DNA from 2 places in the Epibacterium sp. ABZ3_068 genome. Region 2 is predicted to be linked to the other one. Evidence: riboswitches for the same ligand, from Rfam matches in the RefSeq annotation. Region 2 holds a riboswitch; the other holds the start of a gene.
The links. A riboswitch is a leader RNA that binds a small molecule or an ion and turns the genes downstream of it on or off. The one in region 2 is predicted to bind cobalamin.
Positions count from the first base shown of each region.

Region 1: linked by a shared signal. The riboswitch ahead of nrdH (glutaredoxin-like protein NrdH) and the one ahead of ACXAEW_RS01310 (TonB-dependent receptor plug domain-containing protein) in region 2 are both predicted to bind cobalamin.

Region 1 is NZ_JBSWUV010000001.1:1,817,503-1,824,964, forward strand. Features, by position in the region: gene nrdF (class 1b ribonucleoside-diphosphate reductase subunit beta) at 1-925, opposite strand, end outside; gene nrdE (class 1b ribonucleoside-diphosphate reductase subunit alpha) at 938-3,061, opposite strand; gene nrdI (class Ib ribonucleoside-diphosphate reductase assembly flavoprotein NrdI) at 3,043-3,471, opposite strand; gene nrdH (glutaredoxin-like protein NrdH) at 3,473-3,697, opposite strand; cobalamin riboswitch at 3,783-3,974, opposite strand; partial or broken gene ACXAEW_RS08740 (transposase) at 4,352-4,747, opposite strand; gene ACXAEW_RS08745 (flavin reductase family protein) at 5,013-5,501, opposite strand; gene ACXAEW_RS08750 (methionine synthase) at 5,592-6,635, opposite strand; gene ACXAEW_RS08755 (DUF1852 domain-containing protein) at 6,672-7,462, opposite strand, start outside.
Region 2 is NZ_JBSWUV010000001.1:255,837-263,298, reverse strand. Features, by position in the region: gene ACXAEW_RS01320 (FecCD family ABC transporter permease) at 1-42, opposite strand, end outside; gene ACXAEW_RS01315 (ABC transporter substrate-binding protein) at 39-875, opposite strand; gene ACXAEW_RS01310 (TonB-dependent receptor plug domain-containing protein) at 879-2,831, opposite strand; cobalamin riboswitch at 2,923-3,131, opposite strand; gene tnpB (IS66 family insertion sequence element accessory protein TnpB) at 3,611-3,961, opposite strand; partial or broken gene ACXAEW_RS01300 (IS3 family transposase) at 4,383-5,326, opposite strand; gene ACXAEW_RS01295 (hypothetical protein) at 5,575-6,285, opposite strand; partial or broken gene ACXAEW_RS01290 (IS5/IS1182 family transposase) at 6,504-6,704, shown strand; one part of gene ACXAEW_RS01285 (IS5 family transposase) at 7,436-7,462, opposite strand, start outside.

The sequences.
Region 1 (7,462 bases), 1.6 Mb from region 2:
CATAAGACGAGCCGGAGCCAGAGAAGAAATCATGGTTCTCGCTATCCGGGCTGAGCGCCGCCAAGATCGCCGGGTTCACCTCAGACACTTCTGGTGGGAACAGTGCCTCAAAGCCTAGGTTTTGCAGGGCCTTGTTTGCGTTGTAGTGCAAGAAGACCTTCACGTCCTCAGTTAGCCCAAGCTCGTCATAGAGCTCTTCGGTATATTCGTTTTCAATGCCGTACAGCTCAAACATCAGTGAAAAGGCATAGTCTTTCAGTTCTGCCTGTTTTACTTCCTCCAGTTTCTCAATCCCTCGCTGGAATTTGTAACCGATGTAATAGCCATGCACAGCCTCATCGCGGATAATCAGGCGGACAAGGTCAGCGGTGTTGGTCAGCTTGGCACGGCTTGACCAATACATCGGCAGGTAGAAGCCGGAGTAGAATAGGAAGCTTTCCAGAAACACGCTGGCGATTTTGCGCTTCAGTGGGTCGTTGCCCGGCGCGTAGGTGTCGAGAATGGTTCGCGCCTTGGCCTGCAAGTGCGGATTTTCTTCGGACCAGCGGAAGGCTTCGTCGATTTCTTTAGTGGAGCATAGCGTCGAGAAGATCGAAGAATAGCTTCGCGCGTGCACAGCTTCCATAAAAGCGATGTTGGTCAACACAGCCTCTTCATGCGGTGTGACAGCGTCGGGCATCAGCGACGGCGCACCAACGGTGTTCTGGATAGTGTCCAGCAGCGTTAGGCCGGTAAAAACACGGATGGTAAGCTGCTTTTCCTGATCGGTCAGAGTCGCCCAGCTTGGGATATCGTTGGAAAGCGGCACCTTCTCCGGCAGCCAAAAGTTTACGGTCAGGCGGTTCCAGACCTCTAGGTCCTTCTCATCGTCCATCCGGTTCCAGTTGATCGCGCGGGTGATCTGGGTCTCAGTCAGGTCTTTCATGTTTCTCTCCGATCACAGCGAGCAGGATACGCAGCCCTGAACCTCGGTGCCCTCTAGGGCTTCCTGGCGCAGGCGCACGTAGTAGACGGTCTTGATGCCCTTCTTCCAAGCATAGATCTGGGCTTTGTTTATGTCGCGGGTTGTGGCCTCTGCCGGGAAGAACAAGGTCAGCGACAGGCCCTGATCCACATGCTCGGTGGCCGCCGCATAAGTGTCGATCAGAGCCTCGGGGCCGATCTCATAGGCGTCACGGTAGTATTCCAGATTCTCATTGTTCATGAAGGCGGCAGGGTAGTAGACGCGGCCGATCTTACCTTCTTTACGGATCTCGATCTTGGACACGATCGGGTGAATCGAGGAGGTCGAGTTGTTGATATAGGAGATCGAACCGGTCGGCGGCACAGCTTGAAGGTTGCGGTTGAACAACCCGTGTTTCATCACATCGGCTTTCAAAACCGCCCAATCCTCCCGCGTTGGAAGGTCAACACCGTCAAACAGCATTTTGACGGTTTCGCTTTCGGGCAACCAGTCGCGGTCGGTGTATTTGTCAAAGAACACGCCAGAGGCATAGTTGGAACACTCAAAGCCCTTAAAGCTTGTGCCACGTTCCTTGGCAAGGTCACAGGACGTTCGGATCGCATGATAGGCCACAGCAGCAAAATAGACCGACGTGAATTCCACACCTTCAGCGCTGCCATAGTGCACCCGTTCCCGAGCCAGGTAGCCATGCAGATTCATCTGCCCAAGACCAATGGCGTGACTGTCATCATTGCCTTTGCGCACAGATGGCACAGAGTCGATAGCCGACATTTCAGAAACCGCGGTCAGCGCGCGGATCGCAGCACCCACGGTGCGGCCAAGGTCGTTGCCATCCATTGTTTTGGCGATGTTCAGCGAGCCAAGGTTACAGGAAATATCACTGCCCATTTTGGCATAGCTGAGATCATCATTGAACTCAGACGCCTCGTTTACCTGCAGGATTTCGGAACACAGGTTGGACATGTTGATCCGGCCCGCAATCGGGTTCATCCGGTTCACCGTGTCCTCAAACATCACGTAAGGGTAACCACTCTCAAACTGGATTTCGGCGATTGTCTGGAAGAACTCGCGCGCGTTCACCTTGGATTTACGAATGCGTTTATCGTCGACCATTTCCTCATATTTCTCGGTGACCGAGATCTCGGAAAACGGCACGCCATAAACCTTTTCCACATCATGCGGAGAGAACAGATACATCTCCGCGTTTTTCTTGGCCAACTCAAAGGTGATGTCCGGGATCACGACGCCAAGCGACAGGGTTTTGATGCGAATTTTCTCATCTGCGTTTTCACGCTTGGTATCGAGAAAGCGCATGATGTCTGGGTGGTGGGCGTTCAGATAGACCGCACCGGCCCCCTGACGTGCGCCGAGCTGATTGGCGTAGGAGAAGCTGTCTTCGAGCAGCTTCATGACCGGGATCACTCCAGACGATTGATTTTCAATGCCTTTGATCGGAGCGCCGTGTTCGCGGATGTTGGTCAACAACAGCGCCACACCGCCACCACGCTTGGATAGTTGCAGCGCCGAGTTGATGCCTCGGCCGATGCTTTCCATGTTGTCTTCCAGCCGTAGTAGGAAGCAGGAAATCAACTCCCCACGTGAGGCTTTGCCAGCGTTCAGGAAAGTCGGTGTCGCAGGTTGGAAACGGCCTTCAAGAATTTCCTCCATAAAGGACATCGCCAGCGCTTCGTCGCCACGCGCCAATGTCAGAGATGTCATCACGACGCGGTCTTCATAGCGTTCTAGAAACCGCTGCCCGTCACGGGTTTTGAGCGTGTAGGATGTGTAATACTTGAACGCTCCAAGGAAGGTCGGGAAGCGGAACTTCTTTGCATACGCCTCATCCCAGATCTTGCGCATGAAGCTCTTGGAGTACTGATCCAACACCGCCTCTTCATAGTAGCCTTCGCTGACAAGATAGCCGAGCTTTTCCTCCAACGAGTGGAAGAACACTGTGTTCTGGTTGACGTGCTGCAGGAAATACTGGCGCGCCGCCATGCGGTCAGCGTCAAATCGGATTTTGCCGTCCCCGTCATAAAGGTTCAGCATCGCGTTCAAAGCGTGATAGTCCAAAGTGCTCAGCTCACGGTCGAGCATAGGTTGCCCCCCAATTTTCGCAGCCCGTCTGTGACGCGGGCGATATCCGTTTCAGTGCCTGCCAGCTCCAAAGTGTAGAGCAGCGGCACGTTGCATTTTTCAGAGATGATGCGGCCCGCAAGCGCGTAGGTCGTACCGAAGTTTCGATTGCCTGTACCGATCACGCCACAAATGTGCCTGCGCCGCCGCAGGTCATTGAGAAACCGGATCACCGGTTTGGGCACCGCTCCTCTGCCTTGTCCATCCGCATAGGTCGGACACACCAAAACAAAAGGCACATCCACCGTCGGCAGCGGCGCTTCCGGCTCTATCGCGATGCGCATAGAAACCCAACCGAGCCGCGTCACAAAGCGGTGTGTGTTGCCAGAAGCGGACGAGAAATAGACAAGTGCCGGATCGCGGCCCGCCACGTTAGGAGGCCAAACGGGCAATCATGTCTGGGCGGAAGCCAGACCAATGTGCTCCGTTGGCTTCCACTACCGGGGCTTGGCGATAGCCCAGTTCAGTCACACGGGTCAGCGCGGAGGTATCTTCGGTCAAATCCACTACATCGTAGCTGATGCCTTTAGCATCTAGTGCACGTGTTGTGGCAGTGCATTGTACGCAAGCGGGTTTGGAATAAACGATGATGCTCATCTGTCCTCTTTCTGTTTTCTGTTGTCAAAGTCGAGGACACAGTGCAGGACAAACCCATTGCACGCCCCCGAACCCTCCGTTCGTGGTCTTTTTTGTGCTGACGGCAGGTCTCCTGACTCGCGGATCTATGCTTGGCTGGCCTTCCCGAAAGCAGCACTTTCAGTGGCGTGTTCAACCTTGCTCACCGCTTACAGTTGCGGGGGCAGTGCCGGATTTTCACCGGCTTCCCTCTTAGCCTTCGAGTAGAATCGAAGGAACCGAAGCAACACCATATTGGGTATATAGGAAGGCCACCGTCAACATATAGGTTTGGGTTGACATTTTCTTTTTTAACCCCGGAAGGCAGCCAAAGCTACACAGAGAACGGAACTGGGTACATTGCTTGTGAAACAATCGAGTGCAAAAAACTGATTTGGGATCGTTTCGACCAAATTGCAGCCCGTAATTTTAGACACATCGCACATGGCTTAGTCGAATTCGAAACGGTAGGGCTTTCAACAGAGTCTTCATGTGATACGGGTAAACAACTCTAGGCGAAGCAACCGTTCGCGCAGGCCGCAGCGAAGGGTTTCGCTTTCAGTTGATTCTGTGGAAAAACAACGTGTTGCTGGCGCAGAAAATAGCGTTTCAAACAAAGCGCGAGTACCTTTCTGATCAGGCTTTGCGCGTTTGCTGCGGTGCAGGAAAGATCTTCGCCAGTTTGCGGAGGTTTTGGGCGGTGGCGGCGAGGAGGAATTCATCGTTTGCGCCGCATGGACCGCGCAATCGGAGCCGCCCCAACCCGAGGATGCGTTTGAGGTGGGCAAAGAGCATTTCCACCTTCTTTCGTAGTCGCATCGAGATCGCATATTGCTTTGTTTTGGCAATGTCGCGGGCGACCTGACGGGCATCTTCGTATTCTTCGTGAGTGATCTTGCGTGCGTCGGCGGTGGGACAGCACTTGGCTTTGGATGGGCAGGCCTGACAGGTCAGCTTAAGGGCGCGATATCGCGAGACAGCTTTGCCGGTTGGGCCCCGGTTCGGGTCAGAGTAGTTGCGGCAAAACTGTTTATGCAACGTAGAAATCTGCGGGTGCATTGTCTGGCGTGGCGCAGTGCGGCTTTGAACTTGGCCATTTATGGTAGATGCAGCTAGACAAGAGGACAAATTCTCAGGCCGCAGGACTGAGCTGCCGTTCGCCTTAAAGATGACAATGGCTTTCGTCAGCCTCAAGCGAGCTTTTCGCCTTGTTCATTGGCGTAGAAAGGGAACCTGAGATCGGTGTCGATGCCGAGATAGAATATGCCACAGATCGAACGTGGCACCCGGCCAAATATCAGCGAAAATCTCCAAAGTCCCCGGCGTGATAAACCAATGGCCGCGCGGCTTGATCGCATCTCAAATGGGTAACAGCCCCAAGAAAAATCGTATGATCCCCGGCATCCCATTCATTGGCTATATCCGCACTTAAAACAGCTGATGCACCGCGTAAAGTGGCAAGGCCCTCCGCGTCCTCAAAGAGGTTTTCCATTTGACTGTAGGTTTGTCCTGCAAAATGCAAAGCATGTTGCCGCATATCATGGCTAAGGATGTTCACGGCGAACCGGCCAGATCCCCGAAGCTTTTCACGCAGCTTTGACCGCTTGGAGAGCGAAATGGCGATCAATGGCGGATCGAGAGACACGGACATAAACGCGCTGACGGTTGCGCCGTGTACACCGTCCAACGTGCGCGTGGTGACGACGGTCACACCGGTTGCAAAACGCCCGCAACAGTCGCGAAATGCACGTGGATTAATGGAGCGAGGAGTGGGAACGTCATACATTGTGCATACTTTTGACAGGTCGGGGAGATGCGCTTGCCTACGTGGGGTGGCAAGCGTGTTTTTCTGAAGGGGCGGCTTGGCTGGGCGCACTTAGGCGGCGGCCGAGTGGCCCGCGAGTTCTTTGCGGATGATCTCCGCTCCTGCACCTAAGGCGTACAGCTTGCCTTTGGCAACATCGCGAGGCAGCGGTGCCATGCCGCAGTTCGTACAGGGGTAAAGCTTGTCCGCATCCACGTATTTCAATGCATCGCGCAGGGTGCCTGCAACCTCTTCGGGGGACTCTATGGTGTGGGTGGCCACATCCACAGCGCCCACCATAACCTTCTTGCCCCGGAGCAATGCGATCAACTCCAGCGGAACATGGGAGTTATGACACTCCAGAGAAATCAGATCGAGCGTGGATTTCTGGAGGTTCGGGAAAATTTCCTCATACTCACGCCACTCGGATCCAAGCGTCTTTTTCCAATCGGTATTGGCCTTAATACCATAGCCATAACAGATATGCGCAGCGGTTTCGCATGTGAGCCCTTCACTGGCGCGCTCTAAGGCGGCAATGCCCCAATCATTGGCCTCGTCAAAGAACACATTAAACGCGGGCTCATCAAACTGAACGATATTGACACCGGCTGCCTCCAGCTCGCGCGCTTCCTCGTTGAGGATAACAGCAAATTCCATCGCCAGCTTTTCGCGGCTTTTGTAGTGCTCATCATAGAGGGTGTCCACCATGGTCAGCGGCCCTGGAAGCGCCCACTTGATTGGGGCATCCGTCAGCGACCGCAGGTATTTCACGTCGTCGACAAACACCGGCGTGTCGCGAGATACCGCGCCCACCACCGTTGGCACGCTGGCGTCATAGCGGTCGCGGATGCGCACGGTTTTGCGCTCGTTCATGTCCACGCCGGTGAGGTGCTCGATAAAGGTTGTCACAAAGTGCTGACGGGTTTGCTCGCCATCACTAACGATATTGATCCCGGCGCGTTGTTGTTCCTCAAGTATCAGACGCAGCGCGTCCTTTTTGCCTTCGACAAGCGCGTCGCCTTCCAGCTTCCAAGGGGACCAGAGTGTTTGTGGTTCGCTGAGCCAAGCGGGTTTGGGAAGGCTGCCTGCGGTGGAAGTGGGGAGAAGATTGGACATGATAGATTACCTCGTGCGTTTCGTATGTTTATGCGCTTATTGAGCCGCAAATTGTGCGGACCATGCGTCCAGTGCGGCGCGGTGGGGCTTGATGAAATAGGTTTCGGCAAATTTGCCCTGTTCAATCGCCAGTCCAGTGCGTTCTTCCCGATCGTAAACCACCTGTGTGAGGGAGAAATCCTGATGGCAGAGGCTCGGCCGAAAGCACTGCCCGGCAACAGAGTTCGCATTGTAAATCTCGGGCCGGTAGATCTTTTGGAAGGCTTCCATTGTGCTCAGCGTACTGATCAGCTCCAGATTGGTGTAATCATTCAGCAGATCGCCGATAAAATAGAACGCAAAGGGCGCCACGCTCTCAGGCGGCATAAAGTAGCGCACCTTGAGGCCCATTTTCTGAAAATACTGTTCCGTCAAAGAAACGGTATCGGGCGCGTATTCCACGCCCAGAACAGGGTGGGTATTGGCCGTGCGGGTATAGGTCTTATTGTCTGACACGCTCAGACAGATCACCGGAGTCTTACCGAAATGAGCTTTGTAGGTATCAGACGACACGAAAGCCTTGAAGATCTGGCCATGCAGGTCGCCAAAATCATCCGGCACGCTGAAGCCACTTTTGCCTGCATTGTATTCGCGCAGGCGGATGCTGAAATCATAGTCGCGTACATAGGACGAAAAGTTATTGCCGACGATGCCCGCGATCTGCGCTCCGGTGTGATTGTCATTGATCGTTGGCTTGAGCACTTCGATCGCAGGAAAACCCGCCTCTTGCCCCGGGACCTGAATTTCGGCTGATATTATATCCAACTGCACAGCATAACGGTCACCTT
Region 2 (7,462 bases):
CACCAGCATCGTGACGCTGAGGGCGATCATCAGACGGGTCATTTGCGGTCCTCCTGCGCCACAAACAGGCGGCGCTCTGCAGCGAGGGCCTCGACCGCGCGCAAGACATGCGGGGTGCCGCAGACCCAATCCGCGTCGCGGATCTGTCCGGCACCGCTGCGGGCGGCCAGATGGCGCACCACCGGATGCGCGAGATTTTCCTCGCTGCGCGAGGCGCGCGGATAGGGGGATGTTGCGACCAGGAGATCCGGCGCCGACATCGCCAGCACTTCCAGCGGCATGTGGCCGGAGCCACCAAAGCCCAGCTCATCCGCGATATTGCGCAGCCCCGCCGCCCGCAGAATCTGGCCTGCCAGGGTGCGGCTGCCGGAGGTGAACCCATTGGCGGCATAAAGCGCGGCGCGCGGGCGTTCGCCTTCGGCCCCCTGCAACAAGGCAAGCCGCTTGTCATAGTCGGCCAGCAGATCGCGGGCAGCTTCCTCGCGGTCCAGGACTTTGCCCATTTTCAGGATCCGCTCCCGCACATCCTGTAGCGAATCCGCAGGCTGGAACACCACCACCGGCACGCCAAGGCGTTGCAGCATATCCGTGGTCGCCCGGGTCGAAAACGCACCCGCCAGCACCAGGTCAGGCTTCAACAGATAGATCTCCTCGGCCAGACCGTGGTTGGCGGGATAGGCCATGGCCGCGTCCGCCATGGCCGAGGCGCGTGTGTCCTGCGCGATGTAGGAGACCGAGGCAAGCTGGCCGGGCGCCGCAAGCAGCATCGCCAGCTGGTCAGTGCAGAGGTTCATCGACACCACGCGCGATGGCCCGGCAAAAGTACCGGTGGCGGCCCATAGAAGAGCAAGGATTATGCCGGGCAGTTTGCGCATGGATCAGAACGAGGCCCGTACGCCGATATAGGCGGCGCGGCCGCGTTTGGCGTAGCCCCAGACGTCCGCGTAGTCCTCGTCGAACAGGTTGGTGACACGCCCGGTCAGCACCACGTTATCCGTCAGCTCATACTGAGCAGCCACATCAACGGTGGTGTAATCCGGCAGCTCAGCGGTGGCAAAGGAGCCAAAGAACTGACTGTCCCAATTGCCTGCCACATGCCGGATGTCCGTGGTGACAGAGCCGCGGCCGTTGAAAGTATCCAGTGTGGCACTCAGTAGAAGCTCGTGCTCCGGGCGGCGGATCTCAACCGAGCCATTGGGGTTGGTGGCGTCCAGATAAGTGTAGGACAGGCGCAGATCGAGGTATTCGCTGGCTTCCAGGCTTGCAGCCAGCTCAACCCCCTTGCGATCACTGTCACCGGCTTGGTTGCGGTAGGAGAACGTGGTTGCGTTCACCATGTAGCTCTCGATCTCGCCTGTCAGCGTCTCGTCGAAATAGGTCACATCAACCAGGCCGCGCCCTTGAAGGAACGGCACCTCAATCCCGAAATCGAAGCTGCGGTTTTCCTCCGGCTGCAAGTTCGGATTGCCGAGGTAGGTGGTGGAGCCGAAGGTGCTGTTGGCAAACAGCTCAAAGTAAGAGGGGTTCACAACACCGGTGCCAGCCGAGCTGTGCAGGCGCACGCCGCTGCCAGCAAACGTGTAGGAAGCACTGGCGGTCCAGCTGGTGGCGTCTTCGAATACGCTGTTGCTGTCGTGGCGCACCCCGAGCTGCAGGTCCAGGCCGTTGGCAAAGCTGCCGCGGTATTCCAGGGCAATCGAATTGGTTTCGCGCGCAAAGGCCGGGTTGGAACTGCTGGAGTCCTCTTCCCATTCCAGCATTGCGTTCAGAAGATGGTCTGCTTGATCAGCCTGCTGCCCGTCCAGGCCGAAGCTCAGCAGGTACTTTGCTGCTTCAGTCTTGGTCTCGGTCGGGGTACCGCCATTGAAGGACCGGTCAAAGTCAGTGCGTTCGATTGACAGGCGGTGTTTTAGGCGGCCGCCTAATGTGTCCAGTTCAGCATAGACCTGAGCCAGCTGCTCATCCCGGTCACTGAATTGCGTCGGATCATCCACGACATAGCTGGCCGCGTCCGTTGCGGTGAATGAGGTGCTGTCGCTGTCATAGCGTTCATCCGAAGTGCGGAAGTTGAAGCCAATCTTCAGCCGGTCGGTGACCAGGTAGTCACCTTTCAATTGCAGTGTATTGCGGCGGATGCCGTCTTCTTCACCGCCATCGCCCGAGGTGTCATAGCCGTCGTCATTGTCATGGGCGAAGCTGAAGGCGATACCGCCGCGCTCGGTCCGCGACGAAACCCGGGCCGAGGCCCGGTAGCCGTCAGAGCCTGCTTCCGCGCTGCCGCCGTATTCCGTGCCGATGCCGCCGGACTTGGTGATGATGTTGATCACACCGGCCGAGGCGTTGGAGCCGTAGAACACCGACTGCGGGCCGCGCAGAACCTCGATCCGCTCGATATTGGCAGTGTCCAGGCCGGAAAGAATGTACTCGCTGTCACCGCCCGAGGCTTCGACGCCGTCGATCAGGATCAGAGTGTGATTGGCTTCGGCACCGCGGATGCGGACCTGGGTAAAACTGTCGCCGGAGCCGTTCACCATCAGGCCGGGGACCGAACGCAGCGCGTCCTGGACGGTGGTGGTCCCGCGATCTTCGATTTCTTCGCTGGTCAGGACTGAGACTGAGCGGCCGTATTTTTGGGCCTCGACCGGCGTAAAGCCGCCGGAGACGATGATCTCTCCCAGATCGGTGACCTCGTCATCCTGGGCGGTCGCGATTACAGGGGCGGCGGCCAGGGCCGCGGCTAGGGACAGGCTTGCCTTGCGCATATTCCATTCCTCCCGGCCCGCGCAGCAAGCACAGGCCAAGCGGCTGCCCATGCCGGGCAGCATGTTCATAATTCTGGTCTTTGGAAGGCAATGCCCCCGCAGACGGTGAAAACTGCCACCACTACGGAAGGTCCGTTATCTTCGGCGCGCCCCGCACCGCGATAGGGTGATCATCCTGGCAGGTCTCCTGACTTGCGGGTCGAGGCTTTGCTGCGCCTTCCCGCCCCTTGGGGCAGTGGCATACCGCAGCATTGCTCTCCGCTCACAGTTGCGGGGGCAGTCACGGATTCGGCGCCTGTTGGCTACACCTCACCGTGTTCCCTTTTAACCGGATGGTCTCCCAGCCGGACCAGAATGGCCAGGACTTAGGCAAACTGAACTTAATCTGTCAAGCGCCAAAGTCTAGTGAGACGGCTTAGAGAGGGCGCCAAAAGGCGTCATCGCGAGAAACTGATTTCGTTAAACTGTTAAAACTGAATACTACTTCGGGAAATGGAGGACTGATGCGGTTAGGCTCAAAGTCCTTACTCGGAAGCAAAGGTGCATACGTATCTCGCAGTATATGATTGAAGCAGATGAACTGCATGCCAGACTCACTGCCGGCGGTGAACCTCAATCAGTGCATCTACCGCAGAACAGCTGCTTTGGTCCTGCGGCACTGTGGCTTCTTCGATGCTGAGGAACGTCTGAAATGGCTCGGTCAGGCTGATCCATTGCGTCGACTAGTGCCGACCTTGGAAACGCAACTTTCCTCGCATAGCTGCCGCTGAGATCAGGCGCAGCATTCGGTAGAATTGGGCTCAAACCGGATCTTCGCCGCAATCTGCGCCAAGGTCTGCATTGTAAATTTAGATTGCCACCGGCTTCCGAACATGCCGAGGAACGACGCGCTGCCAATCCAAGCCTTCAAACAGGGCCTCGAATTGGGAACGGTTGATAGTGATAACGCCATCTGACATTCGCGGCCAAACAAAACCGGCGCCTTCAATTCGTTTGTAGGTCATGACGAGACCTGTCCCATCCCAAACAAGAATTTTCATACGATCGGACCGTTTCGCGCGAAATATGAAGATGGCGCCGCTGAATGGGTCCAGTTCAAATTCATTCAGAACGATTGCCGCTAGCCCGTCCATTCCTTTGCGAAAATCAACGGGCTTGGAAGCGAGGTAGAGTTTGAAGTTTCCGGAAGGCGAGATCATGAGAGCGTTTGGATTACTTGCAGTAAGTCGGACACCGGGTAGGAGGCAGGTAGCGAAATCTCTAGCTGGTCGCTGCGCAAAATGATCTCAGATGTGTCTATTGAATCTTCTGAATCCTCTCGAATCAGAATTTCTGCGAACGTTTTTTCTTCGCGTACTTCAGTTTTGCAGCCCTTGGACCGTCGGACATCAGAACGCCATTTGTAGATGAGTGACTGCGAAACTTTGCAAGTCTTCATGACTTCACGTACTGACAGCTCGCCGTTCTTTAGCCCGCTGTCTACGAACCTTTTGAAACTTGGCGGCCAAACGCGGCGCCCTCCGGCGTGAACCTCGATTTTGAAACCGTAGACTTCGAAAGACTGTCCTGACTGATCCATGCCGCGACCTCATTTGTTTTGAGGCATTATTGCATAACACTGGTAGCGTTGTGGGAGCTGTTTCGGGCCCTGGATACAACGCTTACATTCTGCATGGGCTTTCCTGGCGCGATGTAGTGCCAACCAACGCCAGTGTCCTGGCACCATCGCAGCACAGCATGAGATGTCATTTCCGTTCCGTTGTCGCTGACGATCATGTCGGGCTGACCGCGTCGGCGGATCAGTTCATCCAGTTCTCGGGTCATGCGTGAACCCGACAGCGAGCGATCCACGACCGTAGCCAGTGCTTCTCGGGTGCAGTCATCCACGATGCACAGCACGCGGAACCGTTGGCCGTCTGCGAAGGCATCTGACACGAAGTCCAACGACCAGCGCTGGTTTGCCCGTTCAGGCACCAGGATCGGCCTGCGCGTGCCCAGAGCCCGCTTACGAGAACGCCTGCGCCGCACGGCCAGCCCTTCCTCGCGGTAGAGCCGGAACAGTTTCTTGTGGTTCACCTCAAAACCCTCTCTGGCCAACAGGATGCCCAAACGGCGATATCCGAACCGACGGCGCTCGTTCGCCAGTTCACGCAGTCGTTTGCGCAGGGCGTCATCGCCCTGATCCTGCTTCTCATATTGAAAAACAGACCGATGCAGGCCCGCCAATTCGCACGCCCGACGCTCAGACAGGCCGTGCCGATCCATCACGTCCGACACGGCCCTGCGCTTCACATCAGGCGTCAGTAGTTTTTTGTCGCGAGGTCTTTCAAGGCCGCATTGTCCAGCATCGTATCTGCCAACATCCGCTTCAGACGATTGTTCTCGTCTTCCAGCGCTCTCAGTTTCTTCGCATCGGACACGTTCATGCCGCCAAATCTGGCTTTGTATTTGTAAAACGTTGCATCGCTGATGCCGTACTTCCGGCACAGCTCTTGGGCTTTCACACCGGCTTCGTATTCTTTGATCATCCCAATGATCTGTTCGTCTGAAAATCTGCGTTTCATAGTCCATCCTTTGCTTGGACGGATTACTAACACCTCAGTGGCCGGAATTCAGGGGGCTGGGTCAGTATCAATTCGCACGGGGGATGGGGTGGCACGTCCCCTTCGAACGCGCGGAAGGTGAGTGCCCAAGATCTTATTTGTCACCCAAGCACATATCTTGCATTGTTCCTTCAGCCCCATCTTCTGCAAGGATGAGGCTGCTGACTGAGAGGCCAGCGCGTTGGCCTTTTCTCAACTCAGATCACCGCCTATGGAAACGATCTTTCAGAGCGCAGTCGTTTCCGTCTGGCTTCTTCTTCCTCACGCGCCAGTTCGGGGTGGTAGATGTAGTGGTCGCGAACATGCAACCAGGTTTGCACGACTACTGCGGTAACGGTCAGTACTGCGACGGACAAAATAGCCTCTCCCCACATCCCAGTGTAATCCAAGAATGCGGATACGATTGACGGAGCCGTCAGATCACCGTTTCCCCAAGCGAGGTTTGTGCCACCGATCAACATAAGCGATGCCAACATGTTGGCTAGAGACTTCGCATTCGCTTCTCGGCGTTCATATTTTGCCCACTCTGTGCGATAGTAATCCATCAAAAAGGCATTCTCATCCTTCAGAGCGCGTTTCAGCACGGCACCTGCTTGCACTTCATCCGATGGCTGATCTGCAAAGGTAGTAAAGCTTTTGAAGACCGCTACCAGACAGTGGAACAGCGCCGGTAAAAAGAAGGCAGCAACAAAGCAGTAGCCTGCAATGAACGTGGCGACCCATGCAAAATTGACCGGAATGACGTCCGCGCGAACAATGGAGATAAGCCCCTCGCCGGGATAGGTCAGGAGCGCAAGATCAAGCGATAACACCAAGCACAGCAAACGCCCGGCCCAAGTGATTTCCCAAACCCGGTCAATAATGCTGGGCATCCCGAAACGCGGTGTTTTGTCGTCTTCAGATGCGTTGTCGATTGTCATGATACTCTGCCTCTAGAAAATTTTGATGCTCTGCCACAAATCCCAGCGCATTTTGTGCAGCCTTGGTCTTGCCGTCGTTGCCGGGCTCAGCGACCTCGGCCAGAAATGCCGTCGGTGGCGGAATTTAACTGCTCTTTAGTATGTCGAAAGTTTTCTTCGATCAAAGATAAAGAGCTATCGCCCATATCAAGAGAGGAAACGTCAAGACCTCTTCTCGGATACCTATGCGGAAATCACGCAATAAACGTGTCGGTGTCGACCGGTTACTCTATAGCCTTCGCGACCTGGTGGAACGTTGCTTCAACAAGCTGAAGAATGCCCTCCTTGTCGCAAAATGGTATGACAAGACAGCTGCAAGCTACCTCGGCTTCATCGACATCACATCAACCCGCCTGTGGCTGCGTCACTTGTCAAAATGATTTAGGTACCGACTGCTCTCGCAAATGATTTTTGAGCTATCCTCCTTCCCCCCCGAAATTCTGGCACTGACGTAAGCTAAGATTTGTTGTCCGCTTATCCTTGACGAGAAGGAGATCAGGGAAGTCGAAACGAAAGAACCACAGCCCTTAATCCAAAGTGCAAGAAAGCTCTCGAGATTGACGAAGAGTAAGCCAAGTAGCCAGTACGTCCGGTTACCTGTTGCCCCAGTCCCCTGAAATCGGGACACGGAGGTGTTCGTGATCCGTTGAAGTGGCTCAGAAAGCTGGACAGTTGGCTAAGGTGCATCCTAAACCTTTGAAGCGATACGAAAATGGAGAAGCGCCAGAAGTTTACAGATCAGTTTAAGGCCGAGGTGGCGTAGGAAGCGCTGCGGGCCGATAAGATCGGCATGGTGTTTCAGAATATGGCGCTGCTGCCGCACCAACTGCAGTTTTTTTGAGTGTTAGGTTAATCGAAGGCTGATTAAGGCGGGCAAGATTAAATTAAATGTGATCGCGTTGGATTTGCGCGAATATGTGTAGGCCCGAAAGGAGATTGCTCAGTCTGGTAGTATCTACGCAAAGTTTCTGTTAGCAACTTAATAAGTTCAGCTGGATCGAGTGCGTCGGAGAACTTGGGTACCTCGCGATGCAAAAAATTAGAGATTTTTTTTCTCTATGGCGTCAACCTCACATACTTGATCATGGCGGTAGGAAGCTAGGGTCAGGACTCATAGCCAATAGATAACGAGTGCTGC